2 regions of the Streptomyces luteosporeus genome follow, and region 2 is predicted to be linked to the other one. Evidence: predicted binding sites of a transcription regulator. Region 2 holds the regulator's gene; the other holds the start of a gene.
The links. Region 2 encodes HspR, which represses chaperone genes until heat shock. Its sites were predicted from a motif close to TTGAGNNNNNNNNNCTCAA; they were not measured.
Positions count from the first base shown of each region.

Region 1 (15,508 bases), on a different contig from region 2:
TCGGAGGAGGAGATGAACTCGTCCGTCACCGACTGGGCGCCGTTGACGAAGTCACCGAACTGCGCCTCCCACATCACCAGCGCGTCCGGGCGGGCCAGCGAGTAGCCGTACTCGAAGCCCATCGCCGCGTACTCGCTGAGCAGCGAGTCGTAGACGTTGAAGCGCGCCTGGTCCTCGGAGAGGTAGAGCAGCGGGGTGTAGTCCTCGCCGGTCTCCCGGTCCACCAGCACCGCGTGGCGCTGGCCGAAGGTGCCGCGGCGGGAGTCCTGGCCGGCCAGGCGGACGGGGACGCCCTCCATCAGCAGCGAACCGAAGGCGAGGGTCTCGCCCATGGCCCAGTCGATGGTGCCGTCCTCGACGCTGGAGGCGCGCCGCTGCAGCTGCGGCAGCAGACGCGGGTGCACCGTGACGTGCTCCGGCAGGTTGACCTGGGACTCGGCGATCCGCTTGACGACCTCCTGGGAGATCGCGGTGTCCACGGCGACCGGGAACTCCGGCTCCGCGGCGGGCACCGGGGCCTGGGCCGGCTCCGACGTGGCGTCGCGGACCTCGGTGAAGACCTTCTCCAGCTGGCCCTGGTAGTCCTGCAGGGCCTGCTCGGCCTCCTCCAGGGTGATGTCGCCCCGGCCGATCAGCGACTCGGTGTACAGCTTGCGCACCGAGCGCTTCTTGTCGATCAGGTCGTACATCAGCGGCTGGGTGAACGAGGGGTTGTCGGCCTCGTTGTGGCCCCGGCGGCGGTAGCAGATCAGGTCGATGACGACGTCCTTGTTGAACGCCTGGCGGAACTCGAAGGCCAGCCGCGCCACGCGGACCACGGCCTCCGGGTCGTCACCGTTCACGTGGAAGATCGGCGCCTCGATCATGCGCGCGACGTCGGTGCAGTACAGCGACGAGCGCGAGGACTCCGGCGGCGCGGTGAAGCCGACCTGGTTGTTGATGACGATGTGCACGGTGCCGCCGGTGCGGTAGCCGCGCAGCTGCGACATGTTCAGCGTCTCCGCGACCACGCCCTGGCCCGCGAAGGCCGCGTCACCGTGCAGCTGGATCGGCAGGACGGTGAAGTCCGTGCCGGCCTTGCCGATGATGTCCTGCTTGGCGCGGGCGATGCCCTCGACGACCGGGTCGACCGTCTCCAGGTGGGAGGGGTTGGCGGCCAGCGAGACCTTGATCTGCTCGCCGTCCAGGCCGGTGAAGGTGCCCTCGGCGCCCAGGTGGTACTTCACGTCGCCGGAGCCGTGCATCGACTTCGGGTCGAGGTTGCCCTCGAACTCGCGGAAGATCTGCGCGTAGGACTTGCCGACGATGTTCGCCAGCACGTTCAGCCGGCCGCGGTGGGCCATGCCGATGACGGCCTCGTCCAGGCGGGACTCGGCGGCCGCGTCCAGCACCGCGTCCAGCAGCGGGATGACGGACTCGCCGCCCTCCAGCGAGAAGCGCTTCTGGCCGACGTACTTCGTCTGCAGGAACGTCTCGAACGCCTCGGCCGCGTTCAGCCGGCGCAGGATGCGCAGCTGCTCCTCGCGCTCCGGCTTGTGGTGCGGGCGCTCGACGCGCTCCTGGATCCAGCGGCGCTGCTTGGGGTCCTGGATGTGCATGTACTCGATGCCGGTGGTGCGGCAGTACGAGTCGCGCAGCACGCCCAGGATGTCGCGCAGCTTCATCATCGACTTGCCGGCGAAGCCGCCGACCGCGAACTCGCGCTCCAGGTCCCACAGGGTGAGCCCGTGCTCGGTGATGTCGAGGTCGGGGTGCTTGCGCTGGCGGTACTCCAGCGGGTCGGTGTCGGCCATGACGTGGCCGCGGACCCGGTAGGAGTGGATCAGCTCGAAGACGCGGGCGGCCTTGGTGACGTCGTCGTCGTGGGAGGCGTCGATGTCCTTCAGCCAGCGGATCGGCTCGTAGGGGATCCGCAGCGCCTCGAAGATGTCGTCGTAGAAGTTGTTCTCGCCCAGCAGCAGCTGGTGCATGACCCGCAGGAACTCGCCCGACGCGGCGCCCTGGATGACGCGGTGGTCGTAGGTCGAGGTCAGGGTCATGACCTTCGAGATGCCCAGCTTGTTCAGGGCGTCCTGCGAGGTGCCCTGGAACTCGGCCGGGTACTCCATGGCGCCGACGCCCATGATGACGCTCTGGCCGGGCATCAGGCGCGGCACGGAGTGGACGGTGCCGATGCCGCCGGGGTTGGTGAGCGAGCACGTCACCCCGGTGAAGTCGTCCATCGTCAGCTTGTTGTTCCGGGCGCGGCGGACGATGTCCTCGTAGGCCTGCCAGAACTCGAAGAAGTTGAGGGTCTCGGCCTTCTTGATGGCCGCGACGACCAGCTGGCGCTCACCGTTCGGCTTGACCAGGTCGATGGCCAGGCCGAGGTTGACGTGCGCGGGCTTGACGAGGGTCGGCTTGCCGTCCTTCTCCGTGAAGGAGTAGTTCATCGACGGCATCAGCTTCATCGCCTGCACCATGGCGAAGCCGATGAGGTGGGTGAAGGAGACCTTCCCGCCCCGGGCGCGCTGCAGGTGGTTGTTGATGACGATGCGGTTGTCGAACAGCAGCTTGACCGGCACCGCGCGCACGCTGGTCGCGGTCGGCACCTCCAGGCTGGCGTTCATGTTCTTGGCGACGGCGGCGGAGGGGCCGCGCAGCGTCACGAACTCCGTCTCGGCGGCCGGGGCCGCCTCCTCGGCCTTGACGGCCTTCTTCACGACCGGCTTGGGCGCGACGGCCTTGGCCGGCGCGGCGGCCGGGGCAGCGGCGGCGGGCTTCGCGGCCGGAGCCGCCGGGGCGGCCTGCGCGGGCTTCGCCGGGGCGGCCGGAACCGTCGCGGCCTGGGCCGCGGCCGGGGCGGCCGGGGTCGCAGCACCCGCACCAGCGGCCGGCGCGGCACCGGGCGCCGCGGGGGCGGCCGGGGCGGCCCCGGTCACCTCCTGCGTCGGCGGGGCCGACGCCGTGCCCGGCTTGTAGTCGGCGAAGAAGTCCCACCAGGCTCGGTCGACCGAGTTCGGGTCCTGGAGGTACTGCTGGTAGATCTCGTCGACGAGCCACTCATTGGGACCGAACACATCGGCAGGACTCTTGCCCTGCCCCGCTTGGTCGGTCGAGACGCTCGAGGTGTTGGGGGACTGTGGCGACACGGCGGCAACCGCCCTCTTCCGCTTCCTAAGGTGGTGGACAGCGGGAATAAAGGCTACGCCTGTCGGGACCCTTAATGCAGGCCACCCCGGCCAGTCGTCGCCTAAGTCACACTCTGCCCCGGGTTTCGGGGCATGGCGACGCGGGAAAACCCGGAGGTTCTCCTCCCTCCCGGGTTCCCCGATCACCGGACCGTGCCCCGGTCCGGTCGCGGATGTGTGCTCCCACCAACGACCCTACGCCAACCCGGCCCGCGGGGCCTGTCCCGGAAGCGTGACCTTGATGCGGCAGCCACGGGGCGACTCCGCCACCCCGATGCTCCCGCCGTGCAGGTCCACCGCCCAGCGCGCGATGGCCAGCCCCAGGCCGGTGCCCCCGTCACCCGGCTGGCCGGCCGGCTGGGCGCCGGAGCCCCGGTTGAAGCGCTCGAAGACGCGGTCCCGTTCGGAGGCGGGGATGCCCGGGCCCTCGTCCAGCACCTCCAGGGCCAGCGACTGCGGCCCCTCCCCCCGGCGCGCCCGGACCGTCACTCGGCCGTGTGGGGGACTGTGCTTGACGGCGTTGTCCACCAGATTGGCGACCACCTGGTGCAGCCGCTCGACGTCCGCGTGGGCCGTCAGCTCCGGCGGCGCGACGTCCAGGTGCAGGTGGACGTCCTTGCGGGCGCGCGGCGAGGAGCCGCTGCCGCAGGCCATGCCGGCCTCCTTGAGCACCCCGGCCAGATACGGCCACACCTCGAAGCGCCGGGCGCGCAGCGGCACCACCCCGTTGTCCAGCCGGGACAGGTCCAGCAGCTGCTCCACCAGGCGGCCCAGCCGCTCGGTCTGGCGCAGCGCCGTGCGCATCGTCTCCGGATCCGGCTCCGAGACCCCGTCCACCACGTTCTCCAGCACCGCCCGCAGGCCGGCGATGGGGGTGCGCAGCTCGTGCGAGACGTTGGCCACCAGCTCCTTGCGGTGGGTGTCCACCGCCTCCAGGTCGGCCGCCATCCGGTTGAAGGCGTCCGCCAGGTCGCCGAACTCGTCCCGCCGCCGCGCCTGCACCCGGCGGGTGTAGTCCCCCTGCGCCATCGCCCGGGTGACCTCGGTCATCTCGTCCAGCGGCGCGGTCAGGCCGTGCGCGACGAACTGGGTGATCAGCAGCGAGGCGATGATCGAGAAGACGGTGATCACCCGCAGCTCGGTCGCCGAACGGATGGCCATGAACACCAGCAGGGTGGTGATCGCCACCGAGCCGATCACCAGGGCGCCGAGCGCGGCCTTGACCGAGCGGTACGGATCCAGGGGCCGCAGGGCCAGCCAGATCCGGCTCCCGAGCCCCGGCGGCGGGGTGCTTCCGTCAGTCATGCCGCCTCACCAGTCATGCCGTACAGTCCTGCCGCCTCACGCCGCCGGCGTCTCCAGGGCGTACCCCACCCCGTGCACCGTACGGATCCGCTCGGCGCCGATCTTGCGGCGCAGCGCCTTGATGTGGCTGTCCACCGTGCGGGTGCCGGAGGCGTCCGCCCAGTCCCACACCTCCGCCAGCAGCTGCTCGCGCGAGAGCACCGCGCGCGGGGTGTTGGCCAGGCACACCAGCAGGTCGAACTCGGTCGGCGTCAGGTGCACGTCCCCGCCGCGCACCCGCACCCGGCGCTGGGCGTGGTCGATCTCCAGCTCGCCCAGGCGCAGGATGCCGCTGCGCGGGGTGTGCGCGGCCAGCGTGGCCCGCTCCACCCGGCGCAGCAGCACGTGCACCCGCGCCGCCAGCTCCCGCATCGAGAACGGCTTGGTCATGTAGTCGTCCGCGCCGACCCCCAGCCCGACCAGCATGTCGGTCTCGTCGTCGCGCGCGGTCAGCATCAGGACGGGCACCGGCCGCTGCGCCTGCACCCGGCGGCACACCTCCAGCCCGTCGAAGCCCGGCAGCATCACGTCCAGCACCAGCAGGTCCGGCTGCCAGGCCTCGGCGGTGTCGACGGCGGCGGGCCCGTCGCCCGCCGTGCGCACCTGGAACCCCTCCGCCCGCAGCCGGGCCGCGATGGCGTCGGTGATCGTCCGGTCGTCCTCGACGACCAGCACCCGGCGCTGTGCCCCGACGCTGGCCGCGGCGCCGCTCGGGCCGATGTGTGTCTGTTCCATACGCCCCGCCCCTAGCGTCCTCCCTGCGGAAATCCCGGCACCGGTGCCGGGATCCCCGCCAGTCCTGCAGCTGTGGAAGGCAGGGTACGGGCACCCGGCGCGGCTCGGCTACGCGGCGCTGATCGCGAGGTGGACGACGTCCGGGACGCCTCGGGCAACCGCGATCTCTTCCGTCGTTACCCCGGCGAATCCGGCATTGCGAAGGGCTTGTTCGAACGCCGGCGAGGGCTGCGCCGACCACACGGCGAGCACCCCGCCGGGCGCCAGCCGCGCCCGGCAGGAGGCCAGTCCGGCGGGGGAGTAGAGGCTGTCGTTGTCCTCCGCGACGGTCCAGTCGGGGCCGTTGTCGATGTCCAGGCACAGCGCGTCGAAGACCGGGCCCGACCGGTCCGCCAGGTACGCCACCAGGTCCGCGTGCACCACCTCCGTACGGGGGTCGGCCAGGGCCGCGCCCGAGATCGCCGACAGCGGGCCGGTGCGGTGCCAGTCGATCACCGCCGCCTCGCGCTCGACCACGGTGATCCGCCCCCAGCGCCGCCCGGCCGCCGCCCGGGCCAGCGAGAACCCCACCCCCAGCCCCCCGATCAGCACCGACGGCGCCTGCCGGCCGGCCGGCAGCGCGGCCAGCGCCGCGTCCACCAGCAGCCGCTCGGACCGCCCGTCCGAGGTGTCCATCAGGAAGCACCCGTTGGCGATGATCTCGTGGTGCCCGCCCCGCCGGCGCAGCACGACCTCTCCGTACGGCCCCTCACGGCGCTCGATCACGACGGGCGCATCAACGGGCGCATCAAACGAATCGACAGGCATTGCGTACCTCCTCGCGTCGTTGGCGAACCGGCCGACGCCGAAAAGCGTCAAGAGGTTGACAAAGGTGACCCGAGTCACGCCCCGGAGTTGATCCGGCGGCCGGTCCTGCACCTTAATGTTCAAATCCGGGGGGACGTGCGCGGAAAGGGGCCTGACCGAGTGACTGCGGTTGACGCCGAGGAGCGCCCCGCCGCGACCGCCCCTCGCCGGGGCCGGATACCCACCGCCTGGTTGCGGCTGCTGCCCACCCCCACGAGCACGCCCTTCACCTTCTCCTACGGCCTCGTCCTGCTCGCCACCGCCCTGTACGCCGACCTCGGCGACCAGGCCACGGTCACGCAGCTGCTGAAGGAATCCAGCACCGACGCGGCCCACCTCGCCGACCGCCCCGTCCTCGTCCTCCTTGCGAGCGCCCTGTGGGTGGCCGGCGGCCTCTACTCCGCCTACGGCCCCGCCTTCCTCCTCGTCCTCACCGCCCTCGAACGCCGCGTCGGCGGCGCCCGCACCGCCGGCGTCTTCCTCGCCGGCCACGTCCTGGCCACCCTCGCCACGGAACTCCCCGTAGCGGGCGCGGTGGCGGCCGGCCGCCTCCCCGAGGCGTCCCTGCACCGCCTCGACTACGGCATCAGCTTCGGCCTCATGGCGTGCGTGGGAGCCCTGTCGGGCTTGTTGCCGCGGGTGGGGCAGTGGGTGCTGCTGGGGATCGCGGGGGCGATGTGTGCGCAGGACTTGATCGAACTCATCGACCCCATGTCGAGCTGGGGCCACCCGATAGCCCTCCTGATCGGCCTCTTCTGCCGCCCGCTGCTCCGCGAGGGCCCTGCGGGCGGCTGATCCCCAGCCCCGCCCTCTCCCCGTCTCCCGGGGGCAAGCCCCCGGACCCCCGGACCGGGCTGCGCCCGGTGTCCTCAAACGCCGGACGGGCTGAAATCAGCCCGTCCGGCGTTTGAGGACGCCCGCCGCAGGCGCCCCACCGCCCACACTGATCGCTCACAGCGAACACCCGCCCGGGAACATCCGGGACCGGTCATGCATTGAGTCGGTACAACTCAACTTGCATGCCGAAGGGGAGATCATGGCTTCGACGTCCACACCGCTCACCCTGCCCGTGCTGCCGCTCGACGACGAGGTCGTCCTGCCGGGGATGGTCGTCCCCCTGGACCTCTCGGACGCCGAGGTGCGCGCCGCGGTCGAGGCCGCGCAGGCCGCCGCGGCGAGCGGCACCAAGCCGCGCGTCCTGCTCGTGCCGCGCGTCGACGGCACGTACGCCGGCGTCGGCACGCTCGGCACCGTCGAGCAGGTGGGCCGTCTCTCCGGCGGCGACCCCGGCGCGCTGATCCGCGGTGTGCGCCGGGTCCGGATCGGTGCCGGTACGACCGGTCCGGGTGCGGCCCTGTGGGTGGAGGGCACCGCCGTGGAGGAGGTCACCCCGGATCCGCTGCCGGGCGCGGTGTCCGAGTTGATGAAGGAGTACAAGGCCCTCGCCACCAGCTGGCTGCGCAAGCGCGGCGCCTGGCAGGTCGTGGACCGCGTCCAGCAGATCGACGATCCGGGTCAGCTCGCCGACAACTCGGGCTATTCCCCGTTCCTGACCGTCGCCCAGCGCGTGGAGCTGCTGGAGACCGCGGATCCGGTCGCCCGTCTGAAGCTGGCCGTGAAGCGCCTCGGCGAGCACCTCGCCGAGCAGGACGTCGCGGAGTCCATCGCGAAGGACGTCCAGGAGGGTGTGGACAAGCAGCAGCGCGAGTTCCTGCTGCGCCGCCAGCTGGAGGCCGTCCGCAAGGAGCTCGCCGAGCTCAACGGCGATCCGGAGAACGAGTCGGAGGACTACCGGGCCCGCGTCGAGGCCGCCGATCTGCCGGACAAGGTGCGCCGGGCGGCGCTGAAGGAGGTCGACAAGCTCGAACGCGCCTCCGACCAGAGCCCGGAGAGCGGCTGGATCCGCACCTGGCTGGACACGGTCCTGGAGATGCCCTGGAACGAGCGCAGCGAGGACGCCTACGACCTTCCCGGTGCCAAGGCCGTCCTCGACGCGGACCACGCGGGCCTGGAGGACGTCAAGGAGCGGATCACCGAGTACCTGGCGGTGCGCAAGCGGCGCGCCGACCGGGGGCTGGGCGTGGTCGGCGGGCGGCGCGGGGGCGCGGTGCTCGCGCTCGTCGGCCCGCCCGGCGTGGGCAAGACCAGTCTCGGCGAGAGCGTGGCCCGCGCGATGGGCCGGAAGTTCGTCCGGGTCGCCCTCGGCGGCGTGCGCGACGAGGCGGAGATCCGCGGCCACCGCCGTACCTACGTCGGCGCCCTGCCCGGCCGCATCGTGCGGGCGATCAAGGAGGCCGGCTCCATGAACCCGGTCGTCCTGCTCGACGAGATCGACAAGGTCGGCTCCGACTTCCGCGGCGACCCGGCCGCGGCCCTGCTCGAAGTGCTGGACCCGGCCCAGAACCACACCTTCCGCGACCACTACCTGGAGGTCGAGCTGGACCTCTCCGACGTGGTCTTCCTCGCCACCGCCAACGTCCTGGAGGCCATTCCCGAGGCGCTCCTGGACCGCATGGAGCTGGTGCGCCTCGACGGCTACACGGAGGACGAGAAGGTCGTCATCGCCCGCGACCACCTGCTGCGCCGGCAGCTGGAGCGGGCGGGCCTGTCGCCGGAGGAGGTCGTCATCGAGGACGCCGCGCTGCGCAAGCTCGCCGGGGAGTACACCCGCGAGGCGGGCGTGCGGAACCTGGAGCGCGCCGTCGCCCGGCTCCTGCGCAAGGTCGCGGCCAAGCACGAGCTGGGCGAGCAGGAGCTGCCCTTCACCATCGGCGTGGAGCAGCTGCGCCCGCTCATCGGCCGGCCCCACCACACGCCCGAGTCCGCGCAGGACCCGGCCGAGCGCCGTACGTCCGTGCCGGGCGTGGCCACCGGCCTCGCCGTCACCGGCGCGGGCGGCGACGTCCTCTTCGTCGAGGCGTCGCTGGCCGACCCGGAGACGGGCGGCGCGGGCCTGACGCTCACGGGCCAGCTGGGCGACGTCATGAAGGAGTCGGCGCAGATCGCCCTGTCCTTCCTGCGCTCCCACGGCGCCGAGCTGGAGCTGCCCGTCGGCGACTTCAAGGAGCGCGGCGTCCACCTGCACGTCCCGGCCGGGGCCGTGCCGAAGGACGGTCCGAGCGCCGGCATCACCATGACCACCGCCCTGGCCTCCCTCCTCTCCGGCCGCCAGGTGCGCCCGGACGTGGCGATGACGGGCGAGGTCTCGCTGACGGGCCGGGTCCTGCCGATCGGCGGCGTGAAGCAGAAGCTGCTGGCCGCGCACCGCGCGGGCATCACCACGGTGATCATCCCCAAGCGCAACGAGCCGGACCTCGACGACGTCCCGGCCGAGGTCCTGGCCGCGCTCGACGTGCACGCGGTCTCGGACGTGCGCCGGGTGCTGGAGCTGGCCCTGACCCCGGCGACGGCGACCGTGCCGCTGGCGGCGTAGCCGGCCGGCCGTCTCGTCGGTGCGCGTGTTAGCAGGGGTGACCGCGTGAACGTCCTGTGCCAGGGTGAGCCCCATGGTCTCGATGCCGGACGGGCGGGCCGTGCCGCCCCTGCACGCAGATGAACGGGCCATGCTCGAAGCATGGTTGGACTTCCACCGCGAGACCCTCGCGCTGAAGTGCGCGGGCCTCGACGACAAGCAGCTGCGCACCGCCTCCGCCGAGCCGTCGTCGATGACGCTTCTCGGCCTGGTGCGGCACATGGCCGAGGTCGAACGGAACTGGTTCCGGCGGATCTTCGCCGGCCGGCCGGACACGCCCTGGTTGTACGGGGAGGCCAAGGACCAGGGCTTCGTTCTCGACGCCGACGAGGGCATCGACGAAGCCCTGGCCGCATGGCGGGCGGAGATCGCCGACGCCCGGGAGCTCATCGCCGGTGCCTCGCTCGACGACTGCGGCACGCTCACGGAGGAGGGCGTGCGCTTCATGGGCGAGGAGCGGGTGTCGCTGCGCTGGATCCTCGTCCACCTCGTCGAGGAGTACGCCCGCCACAACGGCCACGCCGATCTGCTGCGCGAGCGCATCGACGGTGCTACCGGCTCGTAGGCCCGGCTGAAATCAACCCCCCGCTACGTACGCCCCATTGATCGGCTCACGCCTCACGGGTTGCATATGCGCCGACCACAGAAATTCCGGCGTTCCGTACGTACGGAGGGGGAACCTTGCGCAGTTCCAGGAGTTCCAGAGCTGGTTCGGGAAGACCGGTAGTCAAGAGCGGAATAGCAGGGGCGGCAGCGCTGGTGAGCGCTGCCGCCCTTGTCGTCGGTGCGCTGCCGGCCCAGGCCCTCGCGGCCGGGAGCGGCAGCGGCGGCGACCCGGCGGACGTCGTTCCGGGGAAGGGAACCTCCACCCCTTCCCTGGTCGACGGCATCCGGGACGCCGCCAAGGCCTCGGGCAGCGCGGCCGATGCGGCCCGGGGGCACCTCGCGGACAAGAAGAACCGTTACCGCATAGCGAATCCGGGCCGTGACCTCACGCCCGTGCAGACGCTCGCCGCGGGGACGGCGGAGACCGTCCGGCTGCAGCAGAAGCACCGCGGCGTCGAGGTCCTCGGCGGGCAGTACGTCGTCCGGATGGAGAAGAAGGACGGCAAGCGCGTCGTCACCGGTACCTCCGGCAAGTACTTCACGGCGCTGACCACCGGCACCACGCCGGACGTCGGCGAGGAGCTCGCCGTCCGGCGGGCCGTCGGCGCCGTCACGGCGCAGCTCGGCGCCAAGAAGCTCCGGGCCGAGGCCGGCAAGCCGGCCCTGACCGGCACCGCCCGCGGCCTCGTCGTCATCCCCAAGGGCCCCGGCGTCCTCACCCAGCACGTCACCGTCCGCGGCGTGGACCCCGCCACCGGCGAGCCGGTGCTGTGCGAGGTCTACATCGACGCCAAGGCCGGCTTCCCGGTCCTGCAGTACAGCGGGATCAAGACCTTCGGCGCGCCGAAGGCGCAGGCGGCCGCCGGCGCGGCGACCGGTGACGCCAAGGAGGGCAAGGCCCCCGACGGCGGGCGCAACCCCGGTGTCCAGGGCTCGGGCGTGAAGTACGACGGCACGACCGTCGAGCTGGGGCTGTTCTTCGACACCGCGCGCGGCGAGTACGTGATGAACGACCACGCGCGGATGTGGGACACCAGCAAGAACGTCATCTCGACCTGGGACGTCCGCGGCAAGGACGTCACCGAGGTCAGCGGCACCTGGCCCGAGGGCATCAAGGAGTTCGGCTCAAAGACGCCGCAGTTCGGCAAGGACGCCACCGAGTCCGGCGCGGTCGACGCGCACTGGGCGGCCGGCAAGGTGTACGACTACTACAAGAAGGTGCACGGCCGCGACAGCCTGGACGGCCGCGGCATGGCCATCAACTCCCTCGTCGGCGTCCAGTACTTCGGCATGCCGTACGTCAACGCCTTCTGGGACGGCACCAAGATGGTGTACGGCGGCGGCGACAAGGAGTTCCGCACCCTCTCCGCCGACCTCGACGTGGTCGGCCACGAGATGACGCACGGCGTCGTCGAGAACTCCGCCAACCTCGTCTACGCCGGCCAGTCCGGCGCCCTCAACGAGGCCATCGCGGACTACTTCGGCAACGCCATCGCCGTCGACGCGGCCGGCATGTCGATGGACGACCCGGACGCGGGCCTGATGGGCGGCAACCTGTGCCGCACCAAGGCGCCGCGCGACTGCGCCTTCCGCGACCTCAACGACGGGGCGACGACGGCCAAGAACTTCACGGGCACCTCCTTCGCCTACGACAACGGCGGCGTGCACCTGAACTCCACGATCTTCTCGGGCGCCCTGTGGGACATCCGCGAGGACCTCGGCCGCACCCTCGCCGACAAGATCGCCTACAAGGCGCTGACGGAGTACATGACCCCGCTCGACGGCTTCACCGAGGGCCGCAACGCGGTCATCGCGGCCGCGCGGGCCCTGCAGGTCTCCGGGCAGCAGCTGAACGTCGTCAAGCGCTCCTTCAACGCCCACGGCATCGTCCCGAACTGGGAGCAGGCCCTGGGCGTCGACTCCGACCAGCTGCTGGGCCGGCTGAACACCGCCGACACCGGCGTGGGCGCGGGCGGCGGCTGGTGGGCCGCGGCCAAGTCGAACGACGACGGCACCGAGGCGTACTCGGTGTGGGCCGGCCGCACGGACGGCTCCGGCACGCCCAAGCTGATCAGCCCGAACGACGGGCGCTTCCACGTCAACCCGGCGACCGACGGCAGGACGGTGGTCTGGTCGGCCTACAGCCCGGCCGGCATCGACGTGCTCTCGCGGCCGCTGGCCGGCGGCCCGGTCAAGAAGCTCTACAGCACCCCCGACACCGTTTCCGGCGTGCGCGTCGAGGGCCAGGTCGTGGTGCTGGAGAAGATGGACCTCTTCGGATCCCGCCACGTGGGCTACCTGCGTCCGGGTGACAAGGAGCCCGCCTGGGTGGACGGCGGCACCTCCGACGTCGGCTCCGCCGCGCCCTCGATCAGCCACGGCCGCATCGCGTACGCCAAGTCCTACCGTGACGGCGACGACTACCGCAGCGGCGTGGAGGTCCTCGACCTCGCCAGTGGCACGCGCACGCTGATGAAGCAGCTCGGGCAGCCGCAGGCCGTCGGCCGGACGGCCATCACCGGCAAGCACGTCTACTGGCTGGCCGACGAGAACGTGGACGACGGCCAGGTGGCCGTGCGCCGGGCGAACCTCGACGGCAGCGGCACGGTGGACGTGAGCCCGGAGAAGGGCGAGCGGGCGCTGTACGCCTTCGACGTCACCGCCTCCGACGACGCGGTGACCGTCTCGGCCCAGGTGCCGGACAGCCGCGCCCGCAACGAGTCGCTGGCCAAGCTGTGGCAGTTCGGCGCGGACGCCACCGGCGCCACCGCCCCCGCCCGGGTCTCCTGCAACCGCGGCGAGCAGATCGGCGCGGCCGCGGCCGGCGGCAAGCAGGTGGTGTGGATCGACGGCACCACCGGCTACACCGATCTGGTGACCCGCACCCGTCCGGCGGGCCACTGCGGCTGACCGGCCGACCGGCCGACCGCTTCACCGGCTGACGCCGGACGGGCCGACCGCCCGTCCGGCCGACGCCCGTCCGGGCCCCCCCCGGCGCACCGATGTGCGCCGGGGGCCCGGTGGCGTGCGCGCGCCGTCACCCGTAGGCGAGCGCCTTGAGCCGGGAGTAGGAGCCGTTGAAGCGGTTGTGGTCGCCGACCGTGCTTCCGCTGTCCGTGTACTGCCAGAGGGTGTGGAAGCCCCATCCGTTGGGCAGCTCGCCGGCGGAGGAGCCGTAGCGCGGGATCCACAGGGGGTTGTACGAGCCGAAGCCCCCGTAGTTGCCGGTGCACCGCTTCCACCACGTGGTGGTGGTGTAGACGACGGCGTCGCGCCCGGTGCGCGCCCGGAAGGTGGCGAAGAAGTCGGCCATCCAGCCGATCAGGTCGCCGGCGCTCATGCCGTAGCAGGTGTCGCCGTAGGGGTTGTACTCCATGTCGAGCACGCCCGGCAGCGTCCGGCCGTCGCCCGACCAGCCGCCGCCGTGGTCGACGAAGAAGTCGGCCTGCTCGGCGCCGCTGGAGTTGGCGGGCAGGGCGAAGTGGTACGAGCCCCGGATCATGCCGCGGTCGTAGGAGCCGTTGTACTGCTGTGCGAAGTAGGGGTTGGTGTAGCTGGTGCCCTCGGTGGCCTTGACGTAGGCGAAGCGGGCGCCCTTGTTCCACAGGGTGGACCAGGCCACATTGCCGTTGTGGCTGCTGACGTCCACGCCCTCGACCGTGGGGACGCCGGCCGAGCCCTCGTCGGTCTGCGGGCCGCCCTCGTGGGCCCGGACGGTCGAGCCCATCCAGTCCCGCTCGGGGTGGGTGGGCCGGATGCCCGCGCCGGCCGCGGGCGCCGCGGCGTCGGGGAGGGTCAGCGGGACGAGCAGGGCGAGGAGCAGGGTGAGTGCGCAGAGCAGGGGGACGGACCGGATGCGGCGGGCGTGGGGGGGACGGGGGGCGCGTGGGGTCGCCGATCTCGGAGGAATCGGGCGACCCGGGCCGGAACGATGCTCGGGCATATGGTGCCTCCGAAGCCAAGGGTGGGGGAGGGTGGGGGAGAGTTCAATGGCCAACCGATTGGTATGACCATGCCATTAATCAAGCTACGGACGGAGACGCGCAGCGCGATAGGGACCCGGGGTGCTGCCGTTGGTCTAATCCTGCGAAATACTGACCGAGCTGCGGCGACACGACGCGGCCAAACCGGATTTTTCAGCGGCTGAAAGCAGGAGAGGGCGTCCACGTGCACCAGACCGGTAACCCGCTTCCCGAGGACGGCGGCCCCCGCGGCTGCGCCGGTGCCGGCGAGGACGAGGCCTTCCTCGCCCTGGAGCGCGAGCTCGCGGTCTTCCTGCGCCGTGCCCGGGCCACCTCGGGCGAGCTGGCCCGGCAGGTCCACCCCGACCTCGAGCCCGCCGCCTACGGCCTGCTGGTCCGTCTGGAGGAGTCCGGCCGGCAGCGCGCCACCGACCTGGCCGCCTACTTCGGGGTGGGCAAGGCCACGATGAGCCGTCAGCTGCGGGCCCTGGAGGAGCTCGGCCTGGTCAGCCGCGACCCCGACCCGGCCGACGGCCGGGCCTCCCTCATCAGGATCACCGAGGAGGGCCGCGCCCGGTTCACCCGGGTGCGCGACGCCCGGCGGGCGCAGTACGTGAGCCGGTTCGCCGACTGGGACCGCGCCGAGGTCGCCGAGCTCGCCCGCCTGATGCACCAGATGAACGAGCGCGCCGAGCTCTAGGACCTGCCCGGCGCCCCGTGTGCGGGTGCGTCGTGGCTTGTCGCGCAGTTCCCCGCGCCCCTTACGGGGCACTGCACCAGCCCACGGCGCCCTGTAGGGGCGCGGGGCTGTGCCGATCTGCGGCTGCCGCCGCGTGGGCGCGATCGGCCACCGACGGCCCGCAGTCGACGCGCCACCCCCAGGCCCGGGCGAAGCCCCGCGCCCCTGACGGGGCGCTGGGGCGCCGGCCCTACAGCTGCACGTACACCGCCGTCGCGTCGTCGTGCGGCTTGCCCCGGCGGAAGGCGCGGCACTGTGCGTCCGCCGCCTCCGCCTGCCGTACGCGCTCGACGAGCGCCCGGGGGCCCTCCTTCGCCAGGAGCGCGAAGCACTCCGCCCACGCGCCCTCGCGGAAGACCTCCACCCAGCGCGACGCGCCGTCCGTCAGCGCCGCCAGCGCACGGACGGCCTCGCGCGCCGTCGTCCCCGTGACCGCGCGGGCGGCCACGCCCGGGTCGGCCGCCGCCGTGAAGAAGCCGCCCTCCACATTGCGCTGGTCGTCCGTCACCGGTCCGAGCGCCACCAGCCGGTCGAGACGGTCGTCGAGCACCGCGCGCACCTCGCCGTCGGCCCCCTCCAGCAGCAGCACCGAGTCCGAGAGCACCAGGTGCTCGACCACCTCCGCGTCCCAGCG
Region 1 covers NZ_BAAASL010000018.1:51,542-67,049, forward strand. The annotation lists gene ABD361_RS22445 (multifunctional oxoglutarate decarboxylase/oxoglutarate dehydrogenase thiamine pyrophosphate-binding subunit/dihydrolipoyllysine-residue succinyltransferase subunit) at 1-3,131, opposite strand, end outside; gene ABD361_RS22450 (sensor histidine kinase) at 3,366-4,475, opposite strand; gene ABD361_RS22455 (response regulator transcription factor) at 4,512-5,249, opposite strand; gene ABD361_RS22460 (spermidine synthase family protein) at 5,358-6,056, opposite strand; gene ABD361_RS22465 (rhomboid-like protein) at 6,216-6,890, shown strand; gene lon (endopeptidase La) at 7,132-9,528, shown strand; gene ABD361_RS22475 (DinB family protein) at 9,602-10,132, shown strand; gene ABD361_RS22480 (M4 family metallopeptidase) at 10,327-13,083, shown strand; gene ABD361_RS22485 (lysozyme) at 13,211-14,116, opposite strand; gene ABD361_RS22490 (MarR family winged helix-turn-helix transcriptional regulator) at 14,341-14,835, shown strand; gene ABD361_RS22495 (protein phosphatase 2C domain-containing protein) at 15,065-15,508, opposite strand, start outside.
Region 1: the regulator HspR is predicted to act here: its motif matches at 7,091-7,109, upstream of lon (endopeptidase La).

Region 2 (15,508 bases):
GGCCGCGTTCACGAGCTTCTCGACCGCTTCGACCACTGACTTCTCGTGCCTGCAGAAGGAGAAACGCACCCAGTGGGCCGGGGCGCCCGGGCGCAATTGGAAGGCGGACGTGGGAATTGCCACCACCCCGGCGCGCGTGGGGAGTTCACGACAGAATTGCACGCCGTCCGTGTACCCCCACGCGCGGATGTCGGCCTGGACGAAATAGCCCGCCTCCGCCCGGTAGGGGCGCAACCCGGCCCGGGCGAGCCCCTCGGTCAGCAGGTCGCGGTTGCGGCGCAGGGTCTGCCTGAGCTCCCCCGCCCACGCCTCCACGCCCCCCAGGGCCCGCGCGAGCGCCTCCTGGTACGGCGTGCCGGAGGCGTAGGTGAGGAACTGCTTCGCCGCCGCCACCGCGCCGATCAGCGGCGCCGGGCCGCACACCCAACCGACCTTCCAGCCGGTGACGTTGAAGGTCTTGCCGGCCGAGGAGACCGTGATCGTGCGCTCCCGCATGCCCGGCAGCGCCGCGATCGTGCGGTGCTCGCCGCCGTCGTAGACCAGGTGTTCGTACACCTCGTCCGTCACCACCACCAGGTCGTGCTCCTGGCACACCTGCGCGATCGTCTCCAGCTCCGCTGCGGTGAAGACCTTCCCCGTGGGGTTGTGCGGGGTGTTGAGCACCAGCACGCGCGTACGGGCGGTGACGGCGCCGCGCAGGGCGTCCGCGTCCAGCACGAAGCGCTCGCCGTCCTCCGCGAGCGGCACCGGCACCAGGCGCGCCCCCGCGAAGCGGGCCACCGCCGGGTAGGCGTCGTAGCAGGGGTCGAAGGCGAGCACCTCGTCGCCCGGGTCGCACAGCGCGAGCAGGGACGCCGCCAGCGCCTCGGTGGCCCCGGTGGTCACCAGCACCTCGCCCTGGGGCGCGTAGGCCAGCCCGTAGCGCCGCTGCTGGTGCGCGGCCACCGCCTCGCGCAGGGCGGGGAAGCCGTACGCCGGCGGGTACTGGTTGGCGCCGGCGAGCACCGCGTCGGCCACGTCGCGCAGCAGGGCCGCGGGCGCGTCCAGTTCGGGCACGCCCTGGCCCAGGTTGACCGCCCCGGTGCTCCTGGCGAGCTCCGTCATCTCCGTGAAGACCGACACCCCCGTGCCCTGCACCCGCTGCGCCGCGCGGGCCCGCGCGCCCCTGCCCGTACCGCTTCCGGCCGTGGTCATGCCCACTCCCCTGGATCGTCCGGTCGCCGGCCCCGGGGATCGCCCGTGCCGGCGTCGTCGGGATCACCATAGGCGGGCCCGCCCGCGCGCCCCAGGGGTCGCCGCAGCACATCCCGTCGCAGCACACGGGCCGCCGTCCGCGGGGTGCGACACGCCCGGGTGCCGCCGAGCGGGTGGAAGGGGCACCGCTTACGGGCGTTTCCCGGTCGCGCGCGCGAGGCACGCGCGACATGGTCGGTATGCCCGGATCGTCACGTCAGCAGCCCCCCGCATCGCACCGGAGGTGCCCCCGTGTCCGCCGACGCCGCCGCGCCCGTACGGGCTCCGGAGCCGCGCCGCGCCCCGGAGGAGCGCCGCCCGTACAGGGACCGGGTGCTCCAGGCCTTCGACCGGGCCCTGCCCGCGCTCGGCCTGTACGCCGTGGCGCGGATGACCGGCACCATCGCCATGGCCGCCTGGGCCCTGTGGATCGGCAAGCACCCGCGCACGCTGCTGGGCCACCTGTGGGACGGCATCTGGTACGCGGGCATCGCCCGGCACGGCTACGGCCTGGTCGTGCCCTCCCCCACCAGCAAGGGCGTGGTCTTCAACGACCTCGCCTTCTTCCCGCTCTTCCCCGGCCTCGTGCGGGCCCTGACCACCATGCTGCCGATCACGCCGGTCACCGCCGGGCTGCTGGTGTCCGGGGTGTCGGCCCTGGCCGCCGCCTGGGGGCTGTACGCGGTGGGCGAGCACCTGCACGGGCGCCGGGTGGCCACCGCACTGGTGCTGCTGTGGGGGCTGCTGCCGCACGCGATCGTGCAGACGATGGCCTACACCGAGTCGCTGATGACCGCGCTGGCCGCCTGGTCGCTGTACGCGGTGCTCACCGGGCGCAGGCTGACGGCCGGCGTCCTGGCCCTGGCCGCGGGGCTGTCGCGGCCCAACGGGGTCGCCGTGGCCGCGGCCGTGTGCACCGCCGCCGCGCTCGCCCTGTGGCGCGATCCGCGCGCCCGCACCGACCCGCGGCTGTGGGCGGGGGCGCTGCTGGCGCCCCTGGGCTGGGCCGGGTACGTGCTGTGGGCGGGCCTGCGCTCGGGGCACGGGGTGCTGGGCTACTTCGAGGTGCAGCGGCTGTGGGGATCGCGCTTCGACTTCGGCCAGAACGCCTTCGGCTTCGTGCGGCACCTGATCGTCGGGCGGGACTCCCTGGCGTACTACGCCACGCTGCTGATCCTGGTCGTGGCGCTGTTCTCGCTGGTGCTGCTGGCCCTGGACCGGCCGCCGGCCACGCTGCTGGTGTACGTGCTGGTGCTCGTCGTCATCGCGGTCGGCGGCTCCAGCTATTTCGCTTCCAAGCCGCGCTTCCTGATGCCGGCGTTCCCGCTGCTGCTGCCGGCCGCGCTGGCCATGGCGAGGGCCCGGCCGCGCACCGCCGCCCTGGCGACGGCCGCGCTGGCCGGGCTGTCGTTCTTCTACGGGACGTACCTGCTGACGGTCGCCAGGGTCCCGATGTGAAACGGGGCCCTGACGGGAAGCGGGGTCCCGATGGGAAGCGGAGTCCCGATGGGAAGAGCGGGGCTCAGCCCTCGTCGTCCGGCTTGTCGTCGCCGGACTCGAAGTCGGCCTCCAGGCCGAGCTGCTCCACGAGCCACTTGTCGAACTCGATCGAGGCGCGCACCCAGCTGACCGTGCTGGAGACGAAGTGCTCCAGCGCCACCCCGACGCCGATCAGCATCTGCGCCTCGCCGATGAGGCGGACGGTGCCGTCGTCGTGGGTGTGGGTGTAGACCTTCGGCCACAGGGTGCGACGGTTCCAGTCGTCGACGACCTCGAGGATCTTGCCCTTCTCCTCGATGGCGTGCGGACGGTCGTAGAACGTGCGCACGGAGAAGACCTGCTGCTCCTCCTCGCCGCGGAACATGAAGTACGTGCGGAACTGCTCCCACGGAGCGGCGAGGTCGCCCTCCTCGTCCACCACGTACTTCAGCTCCATCTGCTCGAGGAGCTGCTTGATCAGGTCCTGGTCGGGGATGACGGGGCCGGTCGGGCCCGCCTCAGGCTGCGGTTCGGGCTGGCCCCCGAAATTCGGAATCGAGGACGGGTCGATGCTCACCGTTAAATTCCCTTCGTACGGTCTCCCGCCATCCTCCCCCATCACGGGCGGGGGCTGGTACCCCCGCCTCGCCGTATGTCACAGGCTTTTCGCGGCGGCCGCCTGACGTGCGGCGGCGCGGACGGGGGAGACGGTGAGCTCCTGCCCGCCGTCCGCCACCGAAACCCCCACCGTGTCGCCGTCGCGCACCTCGCCCGAGAGGATCGCCCGGGCCAGCCGGTCGCCGATGGCCGTCTGCACCAGGCGGCGCAGCGGGCGGGCGCCGTAGGTGAGGTCCGGCGCGGCGCCGGCCTCCTCCGGCTGCCCCAGCCGGGCCAGCCAGCGCAGGGCATCGGCGTCGACGTCGAGGGTGAGCCGGCGGTCGGCCAGGCGTCGCTGCAGGTGACCGATCTGGATCTCGGCGATGCGCTCCAGCTGGCCGGTGCCCAGCGGGTGGAAGACGACGGTGTCGTCGAGGCGGTTGAGGAACTCGGGGCGGAAGGAGGCGCGGACGGTCTCCAGCACCTTCTCCTTCTTCTGCTCCTCGCTCAGCAGCGGGTCCACCAGGAAGACCGAGCCGAGGTTGGAGGTGAGGATGAGGATGGTGTTGCGGAAGTCGACCGTCCGTCCCTGGCCGTCCGTGAGCCGGCCGTCGTCGAGCACCTGCAGCAGGATGTCGAAGACCTCGTGGTGGGCCTTCTCCACCTCGTCCAGCAGGATCACGCTGTACGGCCGGCGGCGCACCGCCTCGGTGAGCTGGCCGCCCTCCTCGTAGCCGACGTAGCCGGGCGGGGCGCCGACCAGGCGGGCCACCGAGTGCTTCTCGCCGTACTCGCTCATGTCGATGCGGACCATGGCCCGCTCGTCGTCGAAGAGGAAGTCGGCGAGCGCCTTGGCCAGCTCCGTCTTGCCCACGCCGGTCGGGCCCAGGAAGAGGAACGAGCCGGTGGGCCGGTCGGGGTCCGCGATGCCGGCCCGGCTGCGCCGCACGGCGTCCGAGACCGCCCGGACGGCCTCCGCCTGCCCGATCAGCCGCTTGCCGAGCTCGTCCTCCATGCGCAGCAGCTTCTGCGTCTCGCCCTCCAGCAGGCGGCCGGCCGGAATGCCCGTCCAGGAGCCGACGACGTCCGCGATGTCGTCCGGGCCGACCTCCTCCTTGACCATCAGGTCCTTCTCGGCGGCCTCCTGCTCGGCCTCCGCCTCGGCCCGCGCGGCCTCCTCCAGCTCCCGCTCGACGCCGGGGATCTCGCCGTAGAGCACCTTGGAGGCGGTGTCGAAGTCGCCGTCGCGCTGGGCGCGCTCGGCCTGCACCCGCAGGTCGTCCAGGCGCTCCTTGAGCTCACCGACCCGGTTGAGGGACTGCTTCTCCTTCTCCCAGCGGGCGGTCAGCCCCCGCAGCTCCTCCTCCTTGTCGGCCAGGTCGCGGCGCAGCTTGGCCAGGCGCTCCTTGCTGGCCTCGTCCGACTCGTTGTTCAGCGCCAGCTCCTCCATCTTCAGCCGGTCGACCGCGCGCTGGAGCTCGTCGATCTCGACGGGCGAGGAGTCGATCTCCATGCGCAGCCGGGAGGCGGCCTCGTCGACCAGGTCGATGGCCTTGTCCGGCAGGAAGCGGGAGGTGATGTAGCGGTCGGACAGGGTCGCCGCGGCGACCAGCGCCGAGTCGGCGATCTGCACCTTGTGGTGCGCCTCGTAGCGGCCCTTGAGGCCGCGCAGGATGGCGATGGTGTCCTCGACGGACGGCTCTGCGACAAGTACTTGCTGGAAGCGCCGCTCCAGCGCCGGGTCCTTCTCGATGCGCTCGCGGTACTCGTCGAGGGTCGTCGCACCGACCATGCGCAGCTCGCCGCGGGCCAGCATGGGCTTGAGCATGTTGCCCGCGTCCATGGCGGAGTCGCCGCCGGCGCCCGCGCCGACCACGGTGTGCAGCTCGTCGATGAAGGTGATGATCCGGCCCTCGCTGGCCTTGATTTCCGCCAGGACGGTCTTCAGCCGCTCCTCGAACTCGCCCCGGTACTTCGCGCCCGCCACCATCGCGCCCAGGTCGAGGGCGACCAGGCGCTTGTTGCGCAGCGACTCGGGGACGTCGCCCTTGACTATGCGCTGGGCGAGGCCCTCCACGACGGCGGTCTTGCCGACGCCCGGCTCGCCGATGAGGACGGGGTTGTTCTTGGTGCGCCGGGAGAGCACCTGCACGACGCGGCGGATCTCGTGGTCGCGCCCGATGACGGGGTCGAGCCTGCCCTCGCGCGCGGCGGCCGTGAAGTCCGTACCGAACTTCTCCAGCGCCTTGTACGTGCCCTCCGGGTCGGCCGAGGTCACGCGCTGCCCGCCGCGCACGTTCTCGAACGCCTCCAGCAGCCGGGCGGCCGAGGCGCCCTGGCGCGCCAGGAGCTCGCCGGTGGCCCCGCCCTTCGCGGCCAGGCCCATCAGCAGGTGCTCGGTGGAGATGTACTCGTCCCCCAGGTCCCGCGCGCGGTCGGCGGCATCCGCCAGCGCGGCCAGCAGCTCGCGATTGGGCTGCGGCGGCGCCACGGTCGACCCCTGCACGCTCGGCAGGCCCGCCAGCAGCCGCTCGGCGCCCGACCGCAGCGCGGCCGCGTCCGCCTCGACGGCGGCCAGCAGGTCCATCACGTTCTCGTTGTCCCGGCCGGCCAGCAGCGCCAGCAGCAGATGCGCCGGCGTCATGTCGGCGTGGCCCGCCGTGACGGCCCGGTCGTTGGCGGCGCTGAGCGCCTCCCGGCTCTTGTTCGTCAGCTCGGCATCCACGGCCTGCGCTCCTCCTCCTGTCCGAACGGCAGCATTGCCTGGGACAACGTCCGATAAGTTGAGTCTATTCCACTCAACCCGGCAGGGGCAGCCCCCTCACCCGAAAAGTGCAGCGCACACCCGGACGGGCGCGCCCCTCGGCGCGCCCGCCCCTGACCTAACCTGGCCGCATGGCCCTCGACCTCGACGCCCTCGACGCCGCCTACCTCAGCTTCTGGCAGGAGCGGCACGTGTGCACGCTGACCACCCTGCGCCCCGACGGCTCCCCGCACGTCGTCCCGGTCGGGGTCACCTTCGACCCGGACACCCGCACGGCCCGGGTCATCTGCAACAAGAGCAGCCGCAAGGTCGCCAACGTCCAAGCCGCCGGCCCCGCCGGCGCCCGCGTCGCCGTGGCCCAGCACCAGGGCAGGCGCTGGGCCACGCTGGAGGGCCGCGCGGTCGTCCGCACGGAGGCGGACGCGGTGGACGACGCGGTGCGCCGTTACGCGGAGCGCTACGGCCGGACGCCCTCCCCCAACCCGGACCGGGTCCTCATAGAAATCACGGTCACCCGCGCCCTGGGCCGCGGCTGACGGCCTACGCCGTCAGGGGCGCGATCGACCAGCGCCCCGTAGGGGCGCGGGGTGCCGCGCGACGAAGACCTGCCCGACAGACAGGCAGCGCCCCGTAGGGGCGCGGGGAACTGCGCGATCAGCCACTGACGGCCGGCAGTCGACCCGCTACCCCGGCACCCCGTCCGCGGGCACGCCGTGGCTTGTCGCGCAGTTCCCCGCGCCCCTACGGGGCGGAGCCCCTAGTTGGCCTGGACGCGGCGGGTCAGGCGCGTGAGGGTCACGCCGTTGGGGAAGGCCGTGCGCTCGGCGACGTCGAAGACCGTGGGGTCGAAGGCGCCGTCGAAGGCCGGGATCCCGTCGCCGGCGACGACCGGGTAGTTCTTGATCACCAGTTCGTCGATCTCGGGCAGCAGCGCGCCCGCGAGCTTCCCGCCGCCGCAGAGCCAGATGCCCAGCGCGGAGTCCTCCTCCTTGAGCTCGCGCACGAGCGCGAGCGGGTCGCCCGGCACGACGGTGACGGCCGGGTCGATGTCGGCCTGCAGGGTGCTGGAGACGACGTACTGGCGCAGGTGCGCGTACGGGCTGGTCATCCCCGCGTCCAGACCGGGGCGGTACGCACCCAGGCCCATCAGAACCGTGTCGAAGTGCCGGTTCGGCGCATCGGCCACCCCGACCGCCTCACGGAAGGCGGTCGGCACGGTCTCGGGGTACAGCGTGGTGGTCCAGGCGGAGTAGGCGGCCGCTTGCGCCTCGTCGCCTTGGGGGAAGAAGTCGTACTCACCGCCGGGGCCGGCGATGCGCCCGTCGAGGGTGACGGCGACGTAGTAGACGAGCTTGCGCATACGCTGACCACTCCTTGCGTAGTACTCTGATTGAAGTGATCAGAACGTAGTACTACATCTGGAGTGGTGTCAATGGTGAGACGCAACGACGAGCGACGCGCCGCCCTCGTCGACGCTGCGATCGAGGTGCTGGCCGCTGAAGGCGCACGCGGCCTGACCTTCCGGGCGGTCGACACCGCCGCCGCCGTGCCCACCGGCACCGCGTCCAACTACTTCGCCAACCGCGACGACCTGCTCACCCAGGCCGGCGCCCGCGTCTACGAACGCCTCCAACCCGACGAGGCCACGATCACCCGCCAGCGCACCGCCGGCCGCGACCGCGAGACGTACGCACAGCTCATGCGCGAACTCGTCGGCCGCATCGCCGCCTTCCGCACCGGCTACCTGGCCCTGCTCGAACTGCGCCTGGAGGCCACCCGCCGCCCCGAGCTGCGCAAGGTCCTCACCGAGCGCGTCCGCGCCGACATCGACGCCAACCTCGCCTACCACGAGGCCTCCGGCCTCCCCGGTGACGCCACGGCCGTCAAGCTGCTCATCCTGGCCCTCAACTGGCTGATCGTGGAGCAGCTCACCCTGCCGGACGTCTTCACGGAGGAGGAGCGGGAGCAACTGGTGACGGCGGCGGTGGAGCGCATCGTCTCCACCGAATGAACACCACCGGGCCCGGGGCGGTTGCACGCAACCGCCCCGGGCCCCACAGCCACGCTGGCGGGGCCTCACGAGAGCGGCGCTAGCAGCGCTCGCTGCTTCCTCCGCCGGGGAGGAACGTGTCCTTCACCCACCCCATCTGCGAGCCACCCCTCTTGCGCAGATGCGTCCAGGTGCCCTCACTGTTCGTCGTCGTATAGCAGTGGTAGTAGACGTGGTCATCACGGTCGAGCTGGAACAGCACGCTGCACGGGCCGCCGTCGGAAGTGGCATGCGGACCGGAGCGCACATTGACGTCCGTCCGATCGATGTCCGCTTCACCATCCTTGTCCCGGTCGGACCACGCGTGCGAGCAGCCGAACAGGGCGAGCTCCGGCGGCAGCCCCTGCGACGCCTCCGAGGCCTGCGCCACCGGGCTGAGAGCAAGGCCCGGGCCCAAAAGGGCCGCACCGGCGAGAGCGGCGAGCCACGCTGGTCTGTACATGCTCGTTCCCCTTTCCGTCGGGATACCGGAAGTCTGGCAACCAGCCCTTCACGAACGGCACTTGTGTGCGCCTGAACGCACACTCCCTGCTCGGAAGCCCGGCACGAAGGAGACACAGATGCTCCGTATCCACTTCACCGGCGAGGACCTCGCCCGTACGACACTCGCCGAGCACCCCGACCCCCTCTGGGAGGTGTCCATCAGCCTGCACAGACTCCAGCGCCGCGACAGCGGCGTCCTCTTCGCCCCCTGGCGGCGTGACGTCCTGCGCCGCCTGCCCACGGCAGCCACCCGCATGCTCTCCCCCGTCGCCCCCGCGAAGGGCTACTGCCTCGACTTCCTCACCCCGGCCCCGTCGGGCGGCAGCCTCGCCGCCGGCCTCGACCTGCTGCGGTCCACGGAGCGCAGCGCCATCCGCCGCGACCTGCAGGAGTTCCACCGGCAGCACCCCGGACGCCGCTTACCCGCCTGGTGCGCCCACTTGGCCGACGGCACGGAGACCCTCGGGCGCCTGACCGACGCCGTGAAGACCTACTTCGACGCCTGCCTGGCCCCCCACTGGCAGCGCATCGGCAAGGAGATCCGGCAGGACCGCGCCCGCCGCTCCGCCCTGCTCGCCAGGGGCGGCTGGGAAGCGGTGTTCACCTCCCTGCACCCCACGGCACGCTGGAACCCTCCCGTGCTGGAACTGGACTACCCCGACGACCGCGACGTCCACCTCGAAGGGCGCGGCCTCGTCCTGCAACCGTCCTTCTTCTGCCGCTACCAGGCCACCAGCGTCGTCGCCCAGGACATGGCCCCCGTCCTGGTCCATCCCATCGACCACGACCCCGGCTGGGCCTCCGGCGGCGCACCGACGGCCCTGCCCGCCCTGCTGGGACCGGTACGGGCCCGACTGCTGCAGGAGAGCGCCCACGGCCCCGCCACCACGGGCGAACTGGCCCGCCGCACGGGCACCACCGCCCCCAACGCCAGCCGGCACCTCGGCGCCCTGCGCGAAGCGGGCCTGATCCACAGCAGCCGCCGCCGCAACGCGGTCCTGCACGCCACGACGGCGCTCGGCACCGCCCTCCTCAACGGCGCCACCCCCCGCGTACCGGCCTAGTGGCGCGTCCCGGTGCCGCGGGCCCCCCGTAGGGGCGCGGGGAACTGCGCGACAAGCCACGACGCGCCCGCGGATGGGGACCGTGCTTCGGCTGCAGGCCGCCGGTGGCCGACCGCGCAGTTCCCCGCGCCCCTATGGGGTGCCCCCAGCCGCGTCCCGCAGTTCGACGCCACGCAGCACCACAGCGCCCCGTAAGGGGCGCGGGGAACTGCGCGAGAAACCACGACGCGCCCGCAGAAGGGGTGCCGGGGTGCGCGGTCGACTGCGGGCCGCCGGTGGCCGATCGCGCAGTTCCCCGCGCCCCTACGGGGCGCCCAGCCGCCCGCCTTTGGCGGCCCGCACGAGGGCCGCCAGCGTGGCGGGGGCGGTGGTTATGACGACCTCCGGGTCGTCGCTTTCGCGAAGGGCGATGGCGGCCGGAGCCGCCGCGACCTCGACGCAGTCGTTGCCGGGTCCGGTGCCCGAATAGGAGGACTTCTGATGCCTTAACGCAGCGACCTCAACGCACTCGTTGCTGGGCCAAGGCCCAGAGACGTAGGTCTTCAGCCACGTCCTTGGAGTCGCGGCAACCTCCGTGCAGTCGTTGCGCGGGCCTCCTCCGGAGCGCGTGCTCCCCCGCCAGTCACCTCGCATGAGGGCCAACTCCACGCAGGAGTTGTCCGGGCCTGTGCCGGACAGGGAACTCTTCTGCCATACCAGGGGATTCACGACCGCACCTCTTAATGCTCGCGAGCAATGCTCCGGACGAAGTCTCGACTCGCCTCGACTCCGAGCGCCAACCGATCAACCGTCCGCAAGACGGCGCGGTAGCGTTCGAGCTCTTCCTGGGCGTCGAGGAACACGCTGCCGTGCACTTCGTCGATCTGCACGGTGTCGAGCCGGGGGACGCCTCCCGCCATGTATTGCATCGCGTAGCCCATGCAGACGAAACCCTCGGCCGAGAACGGCACTACCCTCACGGTCGTACCGGGCCGTTCCGACCTCGCTGCGATCAGCTCCAACTGCTGGCGCACGACGTTCCGGTCTCCAACCTTCATACGCAGTGCCGCCTCATGGATGAACGCCCTGTAGGGAGGCGGATCCTCGCGATCAAGCACTTCCTGGCGTCGCATCCGGAAATCGACGATGGCGTCAAGGTTGCTGGGCCTGGCCTCCTGCGGCATGTGCGAGAAGATCGCTCGGGTGTATGCCTCAGTTTGCAGGAGCCCTGGGATGTGAACGATCTGCAGCCCGTCGATGCCACTGGCGTGCCACTCCAAAGCAGCGAGATCCAGCGACCGCTGCGGCAGCAGCCCTTGATGCTTCTCCCACCAGCCGCGCTCCTGGCGCCCAGTAAGTTCCGCCAGCGCATCGATGTAGGCGCTGTCGCTGCAGCCGTAATGCATTGCGAACTTCCGCAACCGCTCCTCGCTCACGCCGAGGCGGCCGATCTCAATGTGGCTCATCCGCATGGGCGTTACGCCCAGCTGCGCGGCGGCCTCGCGAGCGGTCAGGCCTGCGCGCTCGCGCATCTTGCGCAACTCGGTACCGAGACGCGCCTGGCGCGCGGTGGGGTTGTTCCTGGGCGGCATGGGGTCAGTCTCCCTGCTGCGAACGGCGTGAGGCCACGCTGTGCCCCGATGGGGCGAACTTCGGCGACTCCGTTGCAGCGGGGCTACATAGCCCCCTACGTTGAGTCGCGTGCCGCACACGCAGCGGCACCGTTCCGGCCCGCGGAAGCGCACCGGGCTGCCCGCAACGCGGCAGCGACCGGCAATGACACCGCTTCGGCCGCCTCACCCCACCGCAGGAGGCGACATGCTGCTGCCCTTCCCCGTCAAGGAAACCGCAGAGCGCATCGAACCGTTCGAGTACAGCCTGCTCGTGCCGCACGACGCGAGAGCGGTCCGCGTCGCTCGTACCACCCTGCGCGCCGCGCTGCTCGCGCACGAGCTGGGCGAACTGATCGGCCGGGCCGAGCTGCTGGCCAACGAGATGCTCACCAACGCCATCGTGCACACGAGCGGCACCGCCGAGTTGAGCCTGTGGTGGTCGGAGTGGCGCGTTCTGCGCGTCACCGTGCGGGACAACTGCCCGCGTCCGCCGACCCCCCGCGCCGTGCGCCCGTACGGGGAGAACGGCCGAGGGCTTCGCCTGCTGCAGGCGCTCGCGGACCGCTGGGGGCACGCCCCCTCCCCCGGCGGCGGAGCCAAATCCGTGTGGTGCGAGATCAGCCGCGCTTGATCGTCAACGCGCCGCTGCCCGTCGACGCGTCGATCCGGTACTTGCCGGAGGAGTCGTTCTCCACCTCGATGTCCTTGCCGCCGCTGCCGGTCTTGGCGCTGACGCGGTACGTGGCGGCCGGAACGGTGACGTCGACCGCCCCGCTACCTGCCGTGGCCTGGACGTCCTGCGGCGCCGACAGCGTGAGGTCGATGGCACCACTGCCCGTCCTGGCCTTCACGGGTCCACCGTGCAGGCCCCGGCCCGTGATGGCACCGCTGTCGGCGCGGACGTCGACGGGCCCGCGGACGTCGACGACGTCGATGGCACCGGAGTCGGTGGACACCGACACCGCACCGGTCTTCTTGAGCGTGAGCGCGCCGCTGGAGTTCTTGCCGGTGACCGGGAGGCCGGCCGGCAGGTGGACGGTGTAGGCGACGGCGCAGTCGTCGCCGCAGCCGCGGAGGACGAGGACGCCGTTCTCGATGCGGTGGGTGGCCCCCTGGGGGCGGTCGCCGCCGTATTCGACGCGGCGGTGGAGGCCGACGTTGGTGCCGCCTTCGTCGCCGATGAGGGTGACGGCGCCGGATTCGTTGTCGATGCGGACGGAGGTGATCTTCTGGGAGATCGTGGTGTCGTCCTCGAAGTCCTTGTTCAGGAGGCTGCCGCAGGCGCTGAGGGCTCCGACGGCCACGCCGGTCGCGGCGAGGGCGGTGATGAGACGGAGACGCGCGCGCATGAGGGTTCCCACCGTTCGTGAAAGAGGATCAGACACGGAGAGGCTATGCGCGGGGGTGGGCGGCGCCCATGGGGGATTCCCCTGATGCACCCCCGACCCGGCCCCTGTCAGGGGCCGGGTCGGGGCGAAGCGCTCAGTGCTTCTTCTGCTCCCGCTTGGGGCGCCAGACGACCAGCGCGCTGGCCTGCTGGACCTCCTGGTACGGGACGAGGTCGCGCCGGTACGAGGCGTGGACGGCGGCCTCGCGCTGCTGCATGGCGGCGGCGGCGCCGTCGACCACGGCCTGGAGTTCGGCCACGCGGGCCTGGAGCGCGGCGACCTGGGTCTCCAGTTCGATGATGCGCTTGATGCCGGCGAGGTTGATGCCCTCGTCCTGGCTGAGCGTCTGCACCTGGCGCAGGAGCTCGATGTCACGGGCGGAGTAGCGGCGGCCGCGACCGGCGGTGCGGTCGGGGGAGACCAGACCGAGGCGGTCGTACTGCCGGAGGGTCTGCGGGTGCAGGCCCGACAGCTGGGCGGCTACGGAGATGACGTAGACCGGCGAGTCGTCGGTCAGCTCGTAGGGGTTGCGTCGACGGCCACTACCTTCCATGGCTCAGGCTCCCTTCGCGGCCTGGAACAGTTCCGCTCGCGGGTCTTCGCTGGCGGTCGCCTCCCGATAGGTCTCCAGGGCTTCCCGGGCCTTGTCGTCGAGGCTGGTGGGCACGGCGACCTCGACGGTCACCAGGAGGTCGCCGCGGGTGCCGTCCTTGCGGACGGCGCCCTTGCCGCGGGCGCGCATCGTGCGGCCGTTGGGGGTGCCGGCGGGGAGCTTCAGGGTGACCGGGGGCCCGCCGAGGGTGGGCACCTTGATCTCGCCGCCGAGGGCCGCCTCCGTGAAGGTGACGGGGACCGTGACGGTGAGGTTGTCGTCCTTGCGCCCGAAGACGGGGTGGGTGCCGACGTGGACGACGACGTAGAGGTCGCCGCTGGGGCCGCCGCGCTCCCCGGGGGCGCCCTTGCCGCGCAGGCGGATCCGCTGGCCGTCGGAGACTCCGGCGGGGATGCGGACCTGCATGGTGCGGGCGGACCTGGCCCGGCCGCTGCCGTGGCAGACGTCGCAGGGGTGCTCGGGGGTGAGCCCGCGGCCCTTGCAGTCCGGGCAGGGGTCGGTCAGCGAGAAGCCGCCGCCTGTGCCCCGCGAGACCTGGCCGGTGCCGACGCAGGTGGGGCACACGCGCGGTGTGCCGTTCTTGTCGCCGGTGCCGGAGCACGCCTTGCAGGCGGCTGCGGAGGACATGCGCAGCGGGACCGTGGCGCCCTCGACCGCTTCGGTGAAGCTGAGGGTGACCTCGGACTCGATGTCCTGGCCGCGGCGCGGCTGGGTGCGGGTGGCACCGCCGCGGTTGAACAGTCCCCCGAAGACGTCACCGATGCCGCCGCCACCGCCGAAGCCGCCGGCACCGCCCTGGGCGCCTCCGAAGAGGTCGCCCAGGTCGAAGTTGAACGAGCCGCCGGCGCCCGGCCCGGCACGGAAGCCTCCGTTGCCGAACAGGGCGCGCGCCTCGTCGTACTCCTTGCGGCGCTTGGGGTCGGCGAGGACGTCGTTCGCCTCGGAGATCTCCTTGAAGCGCTCCTCCGCGGAGGCGTCGCCCTTGTTGGCGTCCGGGTGGAACTCGCGGGCGAGCTTCCGGTACGCCTTCTTGATCTCCGCCTCGGTGGCGTCCTTGGGGACGCCGAGGACCTTGTACAGATCCTTTTCGAGCAAGTCCCTGCTGAGGCTCATCCTCGACGTCCCTCCTTCCTCGTCCTGCGCTGTGCGTCAGCCCTCGTCCGGGCCACCGCTCTCCTCGTCCGACGACTCGTCCTCGGCCTTGGGCTGGGCGCCGGGCTGGGGCTCGGCGACGGCCACCCGCGCGGGGCGGATGGTGCGCTCGCCGATGCGATACCCCGGCTGCAGGATCTGCACGCAGGTCGTCTCGGTGACGTCCGGCGCGTAGCTGTGCATCAGCGCCTCGTGCACCAGCGGGTCGAAGGGCTCGCCCTCCTTGCCGAACTGCTGCAGGCCCATCTTGGCGGCGACCGTCTCCAGGGACTCGGCGACGGACTTGAAGCCGCCGACGAGCTCGCCGTGGTCACGGGCGCGACCGATGTCGTCGAGGACGGGCAGGAGCTCGGACAGGAGGTTCGCGACGGCGACCTCCTTGACCGCAGCGCGGTCCCGCTCGACCCGGCGACGGTAGTTCTGGTACTCGGCCTGGAGCCGCTGCAGGTCGGCGGTGCGCTCCCCGAGCGCCGCCTGGGCCTGGTCCAGCTGTGCCTGGAGGCCTACCTCGACGAGTTCCTCGCCCGTGGGGGCCGGGCCGGCCGGGCCCGCCTGATCGGCGGACCCGGCGGCCTTCGCCGCGTCGTCGGGAGCGGTCGGCTCGGAGGGGCCTTCAGGCTTCTCGTTCTCGTTGAAGCCCGGGGTCTCCTCCGTCACGCCGACGCACCGCCCTTCGGCTTCTCCTCGTCGACGATCTCGGCGTCGACGACGTCGTCGTCGGCCTTGGCCTGCTGGCCGTCACCGGCGGCACCGGCAGCGCCCTGCGCGGCCTGGGCGTCGGCGTACATGGCCTGGCCGAGCTTCTGGCTGACCGCGGCGACCTTCTCGGTGGCGGTGCGGATCTCGGCGGTGTCCTCGCCCTTGAGCTTGTCCTTCAGCTCTGCGACGGCCGTCTCGACCTCGGTCTTGACCTCGGCGGGGACCTTGTCCTCGTTGTCCTTGAGGAACTTCTCCGTCTGGTAGACGAGCTGCTCTCCCTGGTTGCGGGTCTCGGCGGCCTCGCGGCGGCGGTGGTCCTCCTCCGCGTACTGCTCGGCCTCCTGGCGCATGCGGTCGACCTCGTCCTTCGGCAGCGAGGAGCCGCCGGTGACGG
Region 2 covers NZ_BAAASL010000024.1:86,985-102,492, forward strand. The annotation lists gene ABD361_RS26245 (aminotransferase class I/II-fold pyridoxal phosphate-dependent enzyme) at 1-1,194, opposite strand, end outside; gene ABD361_RS26250 (hypothetical protein) at 1,486-2,691, shown strand; gene ABD361_RS26255 (YbjN domain-containing protein) at 2,756-3,289, opposite strand; gene clpB (ATP-dependent chaperone ClpB) at 3,368-6,034, opposite strand; gene ABD361_RS26265 (pyridoxamine 5'-phosphate oxidase family protein) at 6,205-6,609, shown strand; gene ABD361_RS26270 (dihydrofolate reductase family protein) at 6,831-7,433, opposite strand; gene ABD361_RS26275 (TetR/AcrR family transcriptional regulator) at 7,506-8,084, shown strand; gene ABD361_RS26280 (SH3 domain-containing protein) at 8,164-8,565, opposite strand; gene ABD361_RS26285 (ArsR/SmtB family transcription factor) at 8,684-9,670, shown strand; gene ABD361_RS26290 (DUF397 domain-containing protein) at 9,974-10,303, opposite strand; gene ABD361_RS26295 (helix-turn-helix domain-containing protein) at 10,390-11,241, opposite strand; gene ABD361_RS26300 (ATP-binding protein) at 11,468-11,893, shown strand; gene ABD361_RS26305 (DUF4097 family beta strand repeat-containing protein) at 11,880-12,611, opposite strand; gene ABD361_RS26310 (heat shock protein transcriptional repressor HspR) at 12,745-13,203, opposite strand; gene dnaJ (molecular chaperone DnaJ) at 13,207-14,376, opposite strand; gene grpE (nucleotide exchange factor GrpE) at 14,413-15,072, opposite strand; partial or broken gene ABD361_RS26325 (Hsp70 family protein) at 15,069-15,508, opposite strand, start outside.